DNA from 3 places in the Shewanella sp. DW31 genome. Region 2 is predicted to be linked to each of the others. Evidence: predicted binding sites of a transcription regulator. Region 2 holds the regulator's gene; each other region holds the start of a gene.
What was found. Region 2 encodes LexA, which represses DNA repair genes until DNA is damaged. Its sites were predicted from a motif close to TACTGTATNNNNATACAGTA; they were not measured.

Region 1 (4,276 bases), on a different contig from region 2:
TTCTGGATTCTTAATGCCTGAGAGGGAAATATCAGCGCCTTCAAGCCAAAACACGCCGTCGTTAGTTAACAGTGAACCGTATTGAGGTTCAAATTTAGCCACGGCTGTAACACCATTGGACGTGAGTTGTTTACTTAAAATACTGCCAATGCTCATGCCGCGATAAACGATGCGGGTACCTTTGTCGACACCGTTAGCGTCAGCCATGGTTAGGTTTATTTCTATGCCGCCAAGGGCAGTGGTTTCTGAATCATAAAGCGAAAAAACGTCACCGTTTTTAGCTATGTCTGCTTTATCGTCAGAGCTGAAACTCACGCCGCCAGCCAGAATGGATGCCAAACTCTCTGAACTGACTTTAACTCCAGTTAGTGAAGCATCAATTTTGACGCCAGAAACATTCCAAAAGTGAGAATTTTTCTTCACTAACCGCGCATATTGCTCTTGAATGAAAGCGCTGATAATGACCCTTTGATTGCCATCTAAACGATAGCTGACCACGCTACCCACGGGGATTTGGCGGAAAAATATTGGCGAGCCAACATCGAGCGAACCGAGTTTATCGGAGGTCAATTCGACCATCACACCTTCTGAGCCGATTTGCATCGGCGGCGGTTGGCGTTCTGCTTCAAAAAAGGTCGATGCATTGCCTTTTCCTGGTTGGATAGCAATATAGTTACCCGAAAACAGCGCATCTAAGCCTTCAACACCTGTAATACTTGCTTTAGGTGTGACAAGCCAGAAGAGGGTTTCTTTATTCAAGAAAGGCTTAGCGCGGTAGTCCATCATGACCTTGACATTCACGCCTTTGAGATCTTCATCTATGCCAATGTCTTTCACTTTACCAACAGTCAAACCTTGGTATTTGACTAAGGTTTTACCTACATCAATCCCAGTGGCGCTCGGAAAGTGAATTTGAATTTCAACCCCCGATTCTTTAATGCTCTTAATGCCCAGCCAAGCACCTAATGCCAACGCGACAATAGGAAGCAGCCAAATGGGCGAAAAGAGTTTTTTCTTTACAACTTTCGGCGATTCAATTTGTGTCATCTTGAGGTTCCAATCGATCCCAGAGTAAACGAGTGTCTAAAACTTTTGCGGCTAACTGAGTTAACAGAATAACCAAGGCAAATGCGGTAGCCGCAGGCGCGGGTTTCGCGTCGAGTAATTGTCCCATGTTCACTAATGCCACTGTGATTGAGATGACAAATAAATCGAGCATTGACCAGCGGCCAATCCATTCGATGATGTGAAAACCCACCATCAATTTCTTTTTTGAAATCGGAATGTCAAAGCTGATCGCACACAGATAAATGGATAAGCCGATGATTTTAATCCATGGTACTAAAATACTGGCGGTAAACACTATGATGGCAATAGGCAGCATATCTGAATGCACTAAATGCAAAATGCCTGAAAAAATGGTGTCGTGCCGCACTTGCCCTTGATTGGTCAGCATAGTGATAGGGTAAATGTTGGCTGGCACCAGTAAGATGGCAGCGGTAATCAACAAAGCCCAACTTTTTTGCAGGCTGGAATAGTCTCTGACGTGCAACTCAGTTTCACAGCGCTGACAGTGCGTGAGTTCACTGCTGTTGAGTTGGCGACACACTTTACAGAGACATAGGCCGATATCTTTACCTTGTTGTTTCATATCAGCTATGACCTTCCAATAACGTCCACATATGTTCTAAATCGTATTCTCTTTGTAGAAACAAGGTCACGAGAAACAGCATAGTGAAGCAAAATGTGCCCATACCAAAATAAATGTCCGAAAAATCAGATAGCTGAAATGATGAAACTAAGAAGCTGATCACATAAATTTCCAGCATAGTGAGCTGCGATAAGATACCATGAAATTTTAATAACTGCTTCAATGAGTTACGCCAAAAAAGGCTACTCAACCCCCATTTTACAATTAAAATCTGTGTCAATATCGATAACAGTAATAAGCCTGGACCTATCACAGCTGCGGCAAGTACGGCGACACCTACAACCCAATAGCCTTGGTCAAATACTGCAAATGCCCCTTGGAAAACCGTAGTAGTACGAATACTGCCGAAAAAGTGGATCTCGAGTACGGGTAAAAAATTGGCAGGGAAATAAAACACTAATGCCGAAATACATAGGGCTAACATACCATTCACAGAGCAGTATGGCGTGTCATAAAGTGCAGTGCTGCAACGAGGACAGAGTGCTCTAACGCCGCTTGGCAAGGCACGTTTGCGGACTGCTAAATCGCAGGAGCGGCATAGGGTTACTGAATTTTCTGCTGCGTTTTCATGCATATAAAAATATATATTAGCCTAATAGGAGTAATAACAGCGAGATCGGTGCAAAGTGTCGTGCTAGTTAGCTGTTAAGCCACGTCTAGCGCTTTATAATCTTGGCAACGAAAGTACGCTAATAATATCAGATTAATCAGAACACTTGCATCACAAGTTCAATTTATGTCACTCTAGTTACTGTATATAAAAACAGTGCGAGGGCAGTCATGGCAGTAATAACACAGTTTGTCGTGGTCAGAGAAGGGGTTGAAAAGATGACATTCACATCTAAGAAGGAGGCTGATGCCTACGATAAGATGCTCGATATCGCCGATAACCTTATCCCCTTCATTCAAAAAGCTGATTTGGGTATAGATGAAAGTGTGGGTGAAAAGCTCGCATTCTATTTTGCTAACAATAAAGATGAGCTGACGAACTTGCTTAAAGGCGCCGTTCAGGTTAATAGTACGCCAACGAATCCGCCTGCAGCGAAAAAAGCGGCTAAAAAGACCGAAGCAGCAGAATAAAATTGTTAGGAAATGTAATGAAATCGAAATTTTATGAGTCACTTAACCGTCAAGCCTTGGCCTTGTTGGAAGGGGAAGATGACCTTGTTGCGGCGATGGCGAATTTTTCAGCCTTGCTCAATGATAATTTAACTGAGCTGAACTGGGTGGGATTCTACGTCATGCGTGGCGAACAACTGGTACTAGGCCCGTTTCAAGGTAAAGTGGCTTGTACACGCATTCCGTTAGGAAAAGGTGTGTGTGGTACAGCAGCATTCACTAATCAAACTCAGCGAGTGGCTGATGTCCATCAATTTGATGGTCATATTGCCTGTGATTCTGCCAGTAATTCTGAAATCGTTGTGCCAGTTCGTGCGCAAGGTAACGTGGTTGCCGTGCTCGATATTGATAGTCCTATCTTCGATCGTTTCGATGAAGAAGACCAAAAGGGGCTGGAATTACTGGTTAAAAGTTTTGAAAACTGCCTATTTGATTAATTTGCGTACAATAACGCATAATTCATAGTCGCAATCGGTGGCGTGCGCCTTATAATATGCGCCTGCACGCATTAAGCTGGTTTGATTGGCATGCAATGAATAAGCTTAGTGTTTTGAGCTGACAAAATTTGTTAAGGTATATTTTTTAACTTTAGTAAACGCGGCTAGGATGCTAATTTGTACGTTGACTCAATATTGAGTTTAACGAAGATAAACGACATGTAAGAAGCTGATATATATCACCTCGAATCGATGTCCCTTTTTGACTGTGGAAGTAATGATGGAATCAACAGAAAAGTTGACCGACACCAATGCAATTTTGGCGTATTTGTATGAAACATTTCCTTTGTGCTTTATTGCTGAAGGTGAAACTAAGCCATTAAAAATCGGATTGTTTCAAGATTTGGCTGAAAGGTTGGCTGATGATTCTAAAGTCAGTAAAACTCAGCTCAGAGTTGCCTTGAGACGTTACACCAGCAGCTGGCGCTATTTAAAGTGCGTTAAAGCGGGCGCACAACGCGTAAACCTGGATGGCGAACCTTGCGGCGAGTTAGAGCAAGAGCACATTGATCATGCTCAAGCCATGTTGAAAGAGAGTCAGGATAAGGCCAAAGCGAAACGTGCAGCACTTGCACCTAAGCCTGCGGCGAAGAAAGCACCTAAAAAGGTGGCCGTTCCTCAGCGTCCTAAAACTGAGCGTCCTGCTAAGCCTGCACCAAAAGCTGCAGCGCCAGTCGTAAATTATGTTCAAGCACAATTGACTGATTTAACGAAAAAACAACGCGTCAATGTTAAATTAGGTATGACACCCGTAGCCGGTGTGATTACTGACATTAACAAGGAAGATATTCATGTTCAGCTTGATAGTGGCCTAACGATTAAAGTTAGAGCAGAACATATCCTGCTGTAATCATTTATTAAAACGGAGTAACTTGTTGATGCGAAAACTCACTTTGGCTACCTCGATCGCCACTGTTTTTGTCGGATTCTCGGCTTGGGCCGTACCACC
Region 2 (4,276 bases):
TGTGATAAAGCGGCTTGAGCGGCTTCAGCCGCAGCACCTGCGGCTTGTTTCTGCTCTGTGACCCAAGCCTCAAACTCGGCTTCGGGTAACGCTTGTACTACGATAGGCATAAAACCATGGTCTTTACCGCAGAGCTCGGCGCATTGACCACGGTAAATGCCGGGTTTGTCGATGCGAGTCCAGGCCTCATTGATAAATCCTGGATTGGCATCTTTCTTAATTGCAAAGGCGGGCACCCACCAAGAATGGATGACATCCTCTGAAGTCATCAGAAAGCGGATTTTGCGGTTTATCGGTAGAACGAGCGGTTTATCGACTTCCAATAGATAGTTTTCACCCTTGGTTTCGGTGCCTTCGATTTGTGCTCTGGGTGTTGTCAGTATGCTATAAAAATCAATATCTTGATCGAAATAGCTGTAATGCCATTTCCATTGGGAACCCGTGACTTTTACGGTGAGATCGGCGTTACTGGGATCTTCCATTGCGATTAAAGTTTTTGTCGCTGGAATCGCCATTAAGATCAAAATGATAAATGGCAGAATCGTCCAAGCGATTTCAACTTTAGTGCTTTCGTGAAAGTGGGACGCGACAGCGCCTTTGGATTTTCTGTGGTTGATCATGGCGTAAATCATGACGCCAAAGACCACTAGGCCTATTGCGCAGCAGATATACAAGATGGTCATGTGCAAGTGATAAACCTTGCCACTGATCTCGGTCACGCCAGGGGTCATGTTGAACCGCATGTCCGCGGCGGTCAACGGTGGTGCGAAAAGCACCACGAGTAAACAATACAACAATTGCTTCACAAGACTTCTCCTCTGCCAATTGCGAATAGCAACTACAAAGAAGAGCAACACAGTAAGTCTCAACTCTATGCAAACTCTTCAGTTCCCAAAAAAGCTTTTTTGACTTCAACGTGCGTTGGCGGCTGTTACTTTTAATCAAGTATTGTTACTGCTGGTAATTAGCCACGCTGGCACATACTGCTGAAATAAATCTGTTCTCTATTTTTAGTGGCGCTTCGAGTTCGATAAATACTCGATTCATTGACCACGGAAGGTGATATATCATCACCGACTTAACCAACCATACTTGCTGTTTAAATATTGATCAAGATCACTTATTTATCTAATTATCTGAAAAATTGCCAAAAAAAGCCTCACATTCATAGGTGAGGCGGCTTTCAAGGTAAAAAATTAAATGAATATTTAGTGTACAGAGCTAAAAAAAGATTGCTGACCGAAGAGATTGCCTTGCTCAATGCGTACGTCGGCATGTAAGTGACTGTTTACGTCTTCAAGCACTATGCCCATAGCTCGGGCACTTTTAGCCACGATTTGTAGGCGTCGATTATCCCGCGCATCTAATGATTGAGTCCAAGTAATGACTGCACTGGACGTACCACTTGTCAGGGCTTTTTCCATCGCCCACAGGGTTTCGACTTCATCTTTAGCATGTACCAGCAAGACTCTATCCATACGCACACCTGCACTGGCGAGCATTTGCTTGTAGCCAATACTTGGTGGGTTGATGAGCACTAACCAACGGCCCTGTTGGCTTAACTGAGCGAGTTGTGCACTCAGATGAATTAATTCTTGGCGACCTTGAGTCTTAGTTGGCATGCAGGCGATGGGCGCATGGTGCCAGTCATAGTCGGCATCACGGACTTCATCGAGCCACAAGCCCGGATGGCGGGGGGCATTGCCAAGTAGTTTATTCATAGCCAATCTCCATTACGGATCACACCGACGGCGAGTCCTTCAATTGTTAAACTTTGGAAGCCTAAATCCACTTTAATCGGGGAGTAATCTTCATTTTCGGCATGTAGATAGACCACATTACCTTTTTTTTCGAAACGTTTAACAGTGACATCGTCATCGACTCTAGCGACAACCACTTGACCATTTCTAGCTTGTTCTACTTTATGAACTGCCAGCAAATCACCTTCGAGAATGCCGATATTTTTCATGCTGTCGCCTTTTACTCGCAGTAAAAAATCGGCGGCGGGATGGAACATGCTTGGGTCGACTTGGTAGTACTGTTCAACATGTTCTTGGGCGAGGATAGGTTCACCCGCGGCCACTTGGCCGATGAGCGGTAAACCTGTTTCAGTCAAATCTTCGATTTCCGCAGGTAGACGAATGCCCCGAGATGTGCCTGGCATGATCTCAATGCAGCCCTTTTTCGCCAACGCTTTAAGGTGTTCTTCAGCCGCATTGGCGCTCTTAAAACCTAAACGGGTTGCGATTTCTGCCCGAGTGGGTGGCATGCCAGTATCGGCAATATTTCGTTTAATTAGCTCTAAAATTTCAGCTTGGCGTGGCGTCAAAGGTCTCATGGTGTTTCCTGTTTTTCTATACAGTTACTGTTAGTATATACAGTATTATTTGCAGCGCAAGTATTAACCACTTTTTAGCTATGTTGGAGAGAATTAGCGAATATTGCCCATAGTCTGGTATTCTATCGGGCTAGTAAACGCACTTAATTGCATAAGAATAATGCCTAAACACGACTCTCTTTGGTTGAAATCATTACGTTGGATCCAAAAACACTTAGTGCACACTATTGTGGTGCCTCAGGATCCCTTTGCCGATCTGAATCTGGATGCTTCCAGACCCCTTGTTTATGTGATGAAAACAGAATCACTCAGTGACATCGCTGCTTTGAGCGAAATAACGGCTAAGTTAGGTTTACCAAGCCCTTATGAGCCTCTAGTGGCTAATGGTGTGACTGCGCCTCGGGTTGTCTGTCTTCAAGGACGTAAGCCACTGTTTGGCGAGCGTGCTGGTAATGAGCCTTTCCTCGAATGCTTTATGCGTTTGTTAGCCGTGCATAAGGAACGTCCTGAATTAGATATTCAACTAGTACCCGTGAGCTTGTATTGGGGTCGCACGCCAGGGAAAGAAGACGACACTATGAAGGCGGCCGTATTTGAGCGGGAAAACCCGACTTGGCTGCGCAAGTGCTTGATGATTCTGTTCTTAGGTCGACATAACTTCGTGCAGTTTTCGAATGCCGTATCCCTGCGTTACATGGCTGACGAACATGGCACCGACATGGGAATTGCCCATAAGTTAGCACGGGTTGCGCGCGTGCATTTCCGTCGTCAACGTAAAGTAATGACAGGGCCTGTGCTGCCAAACCGCCAAGCACTGTTTCATTCGTTGCTCAAATCTGAGTCGCTGCGCAAGGCGATTCAAGAAGAAGCGGCCAGTAAAAAGATTTCTGAGACCCAAGCGCGCGAGACGGCTATTGAGTACCTCGATGAAATCGCTGCCGATTACTCAGACAGTTTAGTGCGTATTGCCGAGCGTTTCTTAACTTGGCTGTGGAACAAGCTTTACAGCGGGATCAACATTAAAGGCGCCGAGCAAGTTCGCCAGCTGCACCACGATGGCCACGAGATTGTTTATGTGCCTTGCCATCGCAGCCACATGGATTACCTGCTGTTATCGTATATTTTGTATTATCAAGGCATGGTTCCGCCGCACATTGCTGCTGGCATCAACCTCAATTTCTGGCCCGCGGGACCTATGTTCCGTCGCGGTGGTGCCTTCTTCATCCGCCGTAGTTTTAATGGTAACAAGCTGTACACCGCAGTATTTCGTGAGTATTTAGATCAGCTGTTTGCTAAAGGTTATTCGGTGGAATACTTCTCCGAAGGTGGCCGTTCACGTACTGGCCGTCTGTTGGCGCCGAAAACTGGCATGATCGCCATGACGATGAACAGCGTACTGCGCGGTATTGAACGTCCTGTCACACTTGTGCCAGTGTATTTAGGCTATGACCATGTGATGGAAGTAGCGACTTACCATAAAGAGTTAAGCGGTAAGAAAAAGAAAAAAGAATCTGTGTGGCAGGTGTTCGGTGCCATTCGTAAATTAGGTAATTTCGGCCAAGGTTATGTGAATTTTGGCGAGCCTATTACCCTGCAAAATTTCTTAAATGAGCGTGCGCCAAACTGGCGTGCTGAGTTGGCCGATGATCCCGAGCAGAAACCAAGTTGGTTAACGCCAGCGGTAAACGTGCTGGCTAATCGGGTGATGACGCGTATCAATGATGCCGCAGCCGCGAGTTCTGTGACTTTGACTAGCTTAGTTTTACTGGCGACAGATCAAAACGCCTTAGAACGTAGTCTGCTGGAGCGTCAGCTTGATTTGTATCTGACCCTACTCAAAAAAGTGCCTTACACTTCTTATACATCTGTTGCCGAAGGTGATGGTAAGCATTTAGTGCAGCAAGGTTTAGAGCTGAACAAGTTTGTTGTTAGTGCCGA
Region 3 (4,276 bases), on a different contig from region 2:
ATTTTTGCTTCAACAAAATCAGCAATTAAGTGCAAAATAGACAAAGTTGTTAACGGGGATCTATGGCGCTGACGATAGCGCCAATCCCTAAAAAGAATAAATTAAAACAGATGCCATCGGTAGGCATTGAACAACCAACTCAGTGACACAGAGGCATCATGATAAGCACTCCCCTTCAGCTCGAACGAAAACTTGCTTGGGTGTATTTGATAAACTTAGTGTTTTATCTGATCCCACTTGCCATAAATCCCTATCCAAGCTGGAAAATCGCCCTCAGTTTTGCCGTGTTAATCCCTTTTATTGCCAGTTATTTTTGGACCTATAAGTGCAATAGCCGTAGCGCCTATCTGCCCATTCTCATTATGGTGGTCATAGCAATAGCGATCACACCAATCAACCCAGGCTCTATCTCGCTATTTACCTTTGCCGCCTTCTTCATTGGCTTTTTTTATCCTCTCCGGACCTGTCTGTTAGCTATTGCAGCCCTCATCGGCCTGTTGTTTGCCCTCAATGAGATTTACCACTTTAACAGTTACTACTTTCCGCTTTACGGCTCGGGATTAGTGCTCGGCGTGGGCATGTTTGGTGTCGCCGAACGCAGACGTTATCGGCATAAATTGAAAGAACAGCAAAGTGCCCAAGAAATTACCACCTTGGCCACTATGCTTGAGCGGGAACGTATCGCGCGGGATCTACACGACATTATGGGGCATAGCCTATCTTCCATCGCCCTTAAGGCTGAGCTAGCCGAAAAGCTTATCGCAAAACAAGAATATGAACTCGCATCAACCCAATTGACTGAGCTAGGACAAATTGCGAGGGAAAGTTTAAGCCAGATCCGCCACACAGTGTCAGACTACAAACACAAGGGCCTAGAGAGTTGCGTGACGCAGCTTTGTAAATCCTTAAGGGATAAAGGCTTAAGTGTCGAGCTCAGTGGTGAGCTACCCAAGCTAGGTGCAACCACAGAAAGCCAACTGAGTTTGATCCTCACCGAACTCATTAATAATATTCTTCGCCATAGCGGTGCAAGTGAATGCTCTATCCACTTTTCTAAGCAATCAGACCACCTGCAGCTCGAAGTCAAAGACAATGCCGCAGCCAAACCTTTTATAGAGGGTAATGGCCTCACTGGTATACGCGAGCGTCTCGACAGTTTAGGCGGCAGCTTGAGCTATAATCTCGAACAGGGATATACATTTACCGTCAGTTTACCTTTGCAGGGAGCAACACATTAATGAAGATTTTATTGGCGGAAGATCAAGCTATGGTGCGAGGAGCACTCGCCGCACTCCTCACGCTTGCAGGGGGTTTTAGTATCACCCAAGCGAGTGACGGCGACGAAGCTCTAAGCTTACTCAAACAGCAAAGCTTTGATCTCTTGCTAACAGATATCGAAATGCCCGGCCGCACAGGCTTAGAGCTGGCCACATGGTTAAAGGAGCAACATAGCCAAACTAAGGTTGTGGTCATTACCACCTTCGGCCGTGCGGGCTATATTAAACGTGCCATCGAAGCGGGTGTGGGCGGCTTTCTGCTTAAAGATGCGCCCTCGGAAACCTTAGTCAACGCGATTCAACAAGTGATGGCGGGAAAACGAGTGATCGATCCTGAACTTGCCATGATGGCGATTGGCGATGTCGACCCGCTCAACGACAAAGAACGCCGCGCTCTTCGCCTCGCTAGCGAAGGCAAATCCACCTCCGACATCGCCGAAACTCTTTTTATCGCCGAAGGGACTGTTCGCAACTACCTCTCAGAAGCCATAGCCAAACTCAATGCCAGTAATCGAATCGATGCAGCCCGCATTGCCAAGCAAAAAGGCTGGTTGTAATAACACTCACAGTTAACCACGCTTTCAGCCTAACGATATCTTATCAACAATTTTGTGGTCTTAAGGCCACAGAAGGATATTAGCTATGCTTCCAAACAAAATTTGATAACACCCTAATTCCCCTTGAGATTGCCTTACGCTTATTCTCTGTTAATATATGTATAAATTCACAGTGATTGAGTGCTAACGACTTGCAGCAATTGGATCTTGTTCCGATCACCGACCTCAAAGGCGTCGCCAAAAAGGTCGCGGAGAAACTCGCAAAGCTCGGCATCACAACAGTACAAGATCTACTGTTTCACTTACCCCTGCGCTACGAAGATAGAACCCAAATCTATCCTATTGCCGCCCTCAGCCTAGGCGGTTATGGCACTATAGAAGCTGAAATCCAATCGACACAAATCATCCAAGGCCGCAAGCGCATGCTGGTCTGCAATGTGCGCGACGATACGGGCAGCTTAAGCCTGCGCTTCTTTAACTTTTCCGTTGCTCAGCGTAATGCCATGCAGAATGGTTTGATGATCCGCGCCTATGGTGAAGTGCGCCGTGGTAGTCATCAAGCTGAGATAGTGCATCCAGAATATAAAGTGGTGTATCCCGGTGAAGATGTTCACCTGAGTGATACCCTAACGCCGATTTATCCCACGACTGAGGGCTTAAAACAGACGAGTTGGCTAAAGCTGACCGAGCAAGCCTTGGTATTGCTGGAAGAGGGTGGCTTAACTGAACTTCTGCCACCACAATTGCAACCTAACAACATCAGCCTTAAACAAGCGCTGCAGACGCTACATCGCCCTCCTGCGGGGATCTCTCAGTTCGATTTAGAGCTAGGTCAACACCCAGCCCAGCAACGACTCGTGCAGGAAGAATTACTCGCCCACAATCTCAGCATGTTACGCCTAAGGCAGCGCAGTAATTTAGATGCCGCTGTCACCATGCAAGCCACGGGGCAGTTGCTCAATCCCTTCCTCGCGGCTCTGCCCTTTAAGCCGACTGGCGCCCAGCAAAGAGTCGTGGCTGATATAGGCAAAGATTTAGAAAAACCGCACCCTATGATGCGCTTAGTGCAAGGGGATGTTGGCTCTGGCAAAACCTTAGTCGCGGCGATGGCGGCATTACAAGCGATTGAAAACGGTTATCAAGTTGCCATGATGGCACCGACCGAGTTATTGGCCGAGCAACATGCAACTAACTTTGCCGCTTGGTTTGAGCCACTCGGACTTAAGGTAGGTTGGCTGGCGGGAAAACTTAAAGGCAAGGCCAGAACCCAATCCCTTGCGGATATTGAATCCGGCGCAGCCCAAATGGTGATTGGCACCCATGCCATCTTCCAGCAGCATGTGGTCTTTAGCAAACTCGCGTTAATTATTATCGATGAGCAACACAGATTCGGCGTACACCAACGCTTAGGCCTGCGGGAAAAGGGCGTGAGCCAAGGTTTCCACCCGCATCAATTGATCATGACAGCCACACCCATTCCCCGCACGCTGGCGATGACGGCCTATGCAGATCTCGACACGTCCATTATCGATGAACTGCCGCCGGGGCGAACTCCAGTAACCACAGTGGCGATTGCTGATTCACGCCGCAACGAAGTGCTTGAACGGGTGCGTAACGCCGTCATCACAGATAAACGTCAGGCCTATTGGGTGTGTACTCTGATTGAAGAATCCGAAGTGCTCGAATGCCAAGCCGCCGAAGACACAGCCGAAGAACTGCGCCTCGCCCTGCCCGAGCTCAATATTGGCCTAGTGCATGGCAGGTTGAAGAGCGCCGAGAAACAGCAAATCATGGCCGACTTTAAGGCAGGCATTATTCATCTACTGGTAGCGACAACCGTGATTGAAGTGGGCGTCGACGTGCCGAATGCCAGCCTGATGATCATTGAAAACCCTGAACGTTTAGGTCTAGCACAGCTGCATCAACTGCGCGGACGAGTCGGTCGAGGCGCCATCGCAAGCCATTGTGTGTTACTCTACAAGGCGCCGTTGAGCCATACCGCCACCCAAAGACTGAGTGTACTCAGACAAAGCAATGATGGTTTCATCATAGCGCAGAAAGATTTAGAAATTCGTGGCCCAGGTGAAGTGCTTGGCACTAAGCAGACGGGACTGGCTGAGCTCAAAATTGCCGATCTAGTGCGCGATCAAGCTTTGATCCCACACATTCAGAAATTAGCGAGCCATGTAATGGCGCAAGCTCCCGAAAAAGTCGATGCAATTATTTTACGTTGGCTCGGGCACAGACAGCACTATGTGCAGGCTTAAGCCGTAAATATTAAAGGGTAAAGAACGAGGCGTAACATCTGCCTTTACTCGAAATAAATTGTTTATGTTCAGCTAAGCGCTATAGACAAGCGCATGGAAACTTGCAAAATGAACCTGCGGCCTTCAAATAGCCCGCTCTTGCACTTTAATGTTAGCTGCATGTATTCACCAAGTT

Region 1: GWI56_RS05060 (YebG family protein) is a predicted target of LexA. The motif match lies at 2,461-2,480, and genes of this name have one in related genera.
Region 3: recG (ATP-dependent DNA helicase RecG) is a predicted target of LexA. The motif match lies at 1,990-2,009, and genes of this name have one in related genera.

What each region holds. Positions count from the first base shown of each region.
Region 1 covers NZ_JADWMP020000004.1:98,496-102,771, reverse strand. Annotated here, with positions in the region: gene GWI56_RS05075 (MlaD family protein) at 1-1,047, opposite strand, end outside; gene GWI56_RS05070 (paraquat-inducible protein A) at 1,034-1,651, opposite strand; gene GWI56_RS05065 (paraquat-inducible protein A) at 1,653-2,285, opposite strand; gene GWI56_RS05060 (YebG family protein) at 2,492-2,791, shown strand; gene GWI56_RS05055 (GAF domain-containing protein) at 2,809-3,267, shown strand; gene proQ (RNA chaperone ProQ) at 3,548-4,177, shown strand; gene prc (carboxy terminal-processing peptidase) at 4,206-4,276, shown strand, end outside.
Region 2 covers NZ_JADWMP020000005.1:79,443-83,718, reverse strand. Annotated here, with positions in the region: gene coxB (cytochrome c oxidase subunit II) at 1-806, opposite strand, end outside; gene GWI56_RS06035 (SulA-like leucine-rich domain-containing protein) at 1,209-1,721, opposite strand; gene lexA (transcriptional repressor LexA) at 1,718-2,338, opposite strand; gene plsB (glycerol-3-phosphate 1-O-acyltransferase PlsB) at 2,499-4,276, shown strand, end outside.
Region 3 covers NZ_JADWMP020000006.1:112,484-116,759, reverse strand. Annotated here, with positions in the region: gene GWI56_RS07270 (tetratricopeptide repeat protein) at 1-40, shown strand, start outside; gene GWI56_RS07265 (sensor histidine kinase) at 159-1,238, shown strand; gene GWI56_RS07260 (response regulator transcription factor) at 1,238-1,834, shown strand; gene recG (ATP-dependent DNA helicase RecG) at 2,026-4,101, shown strand.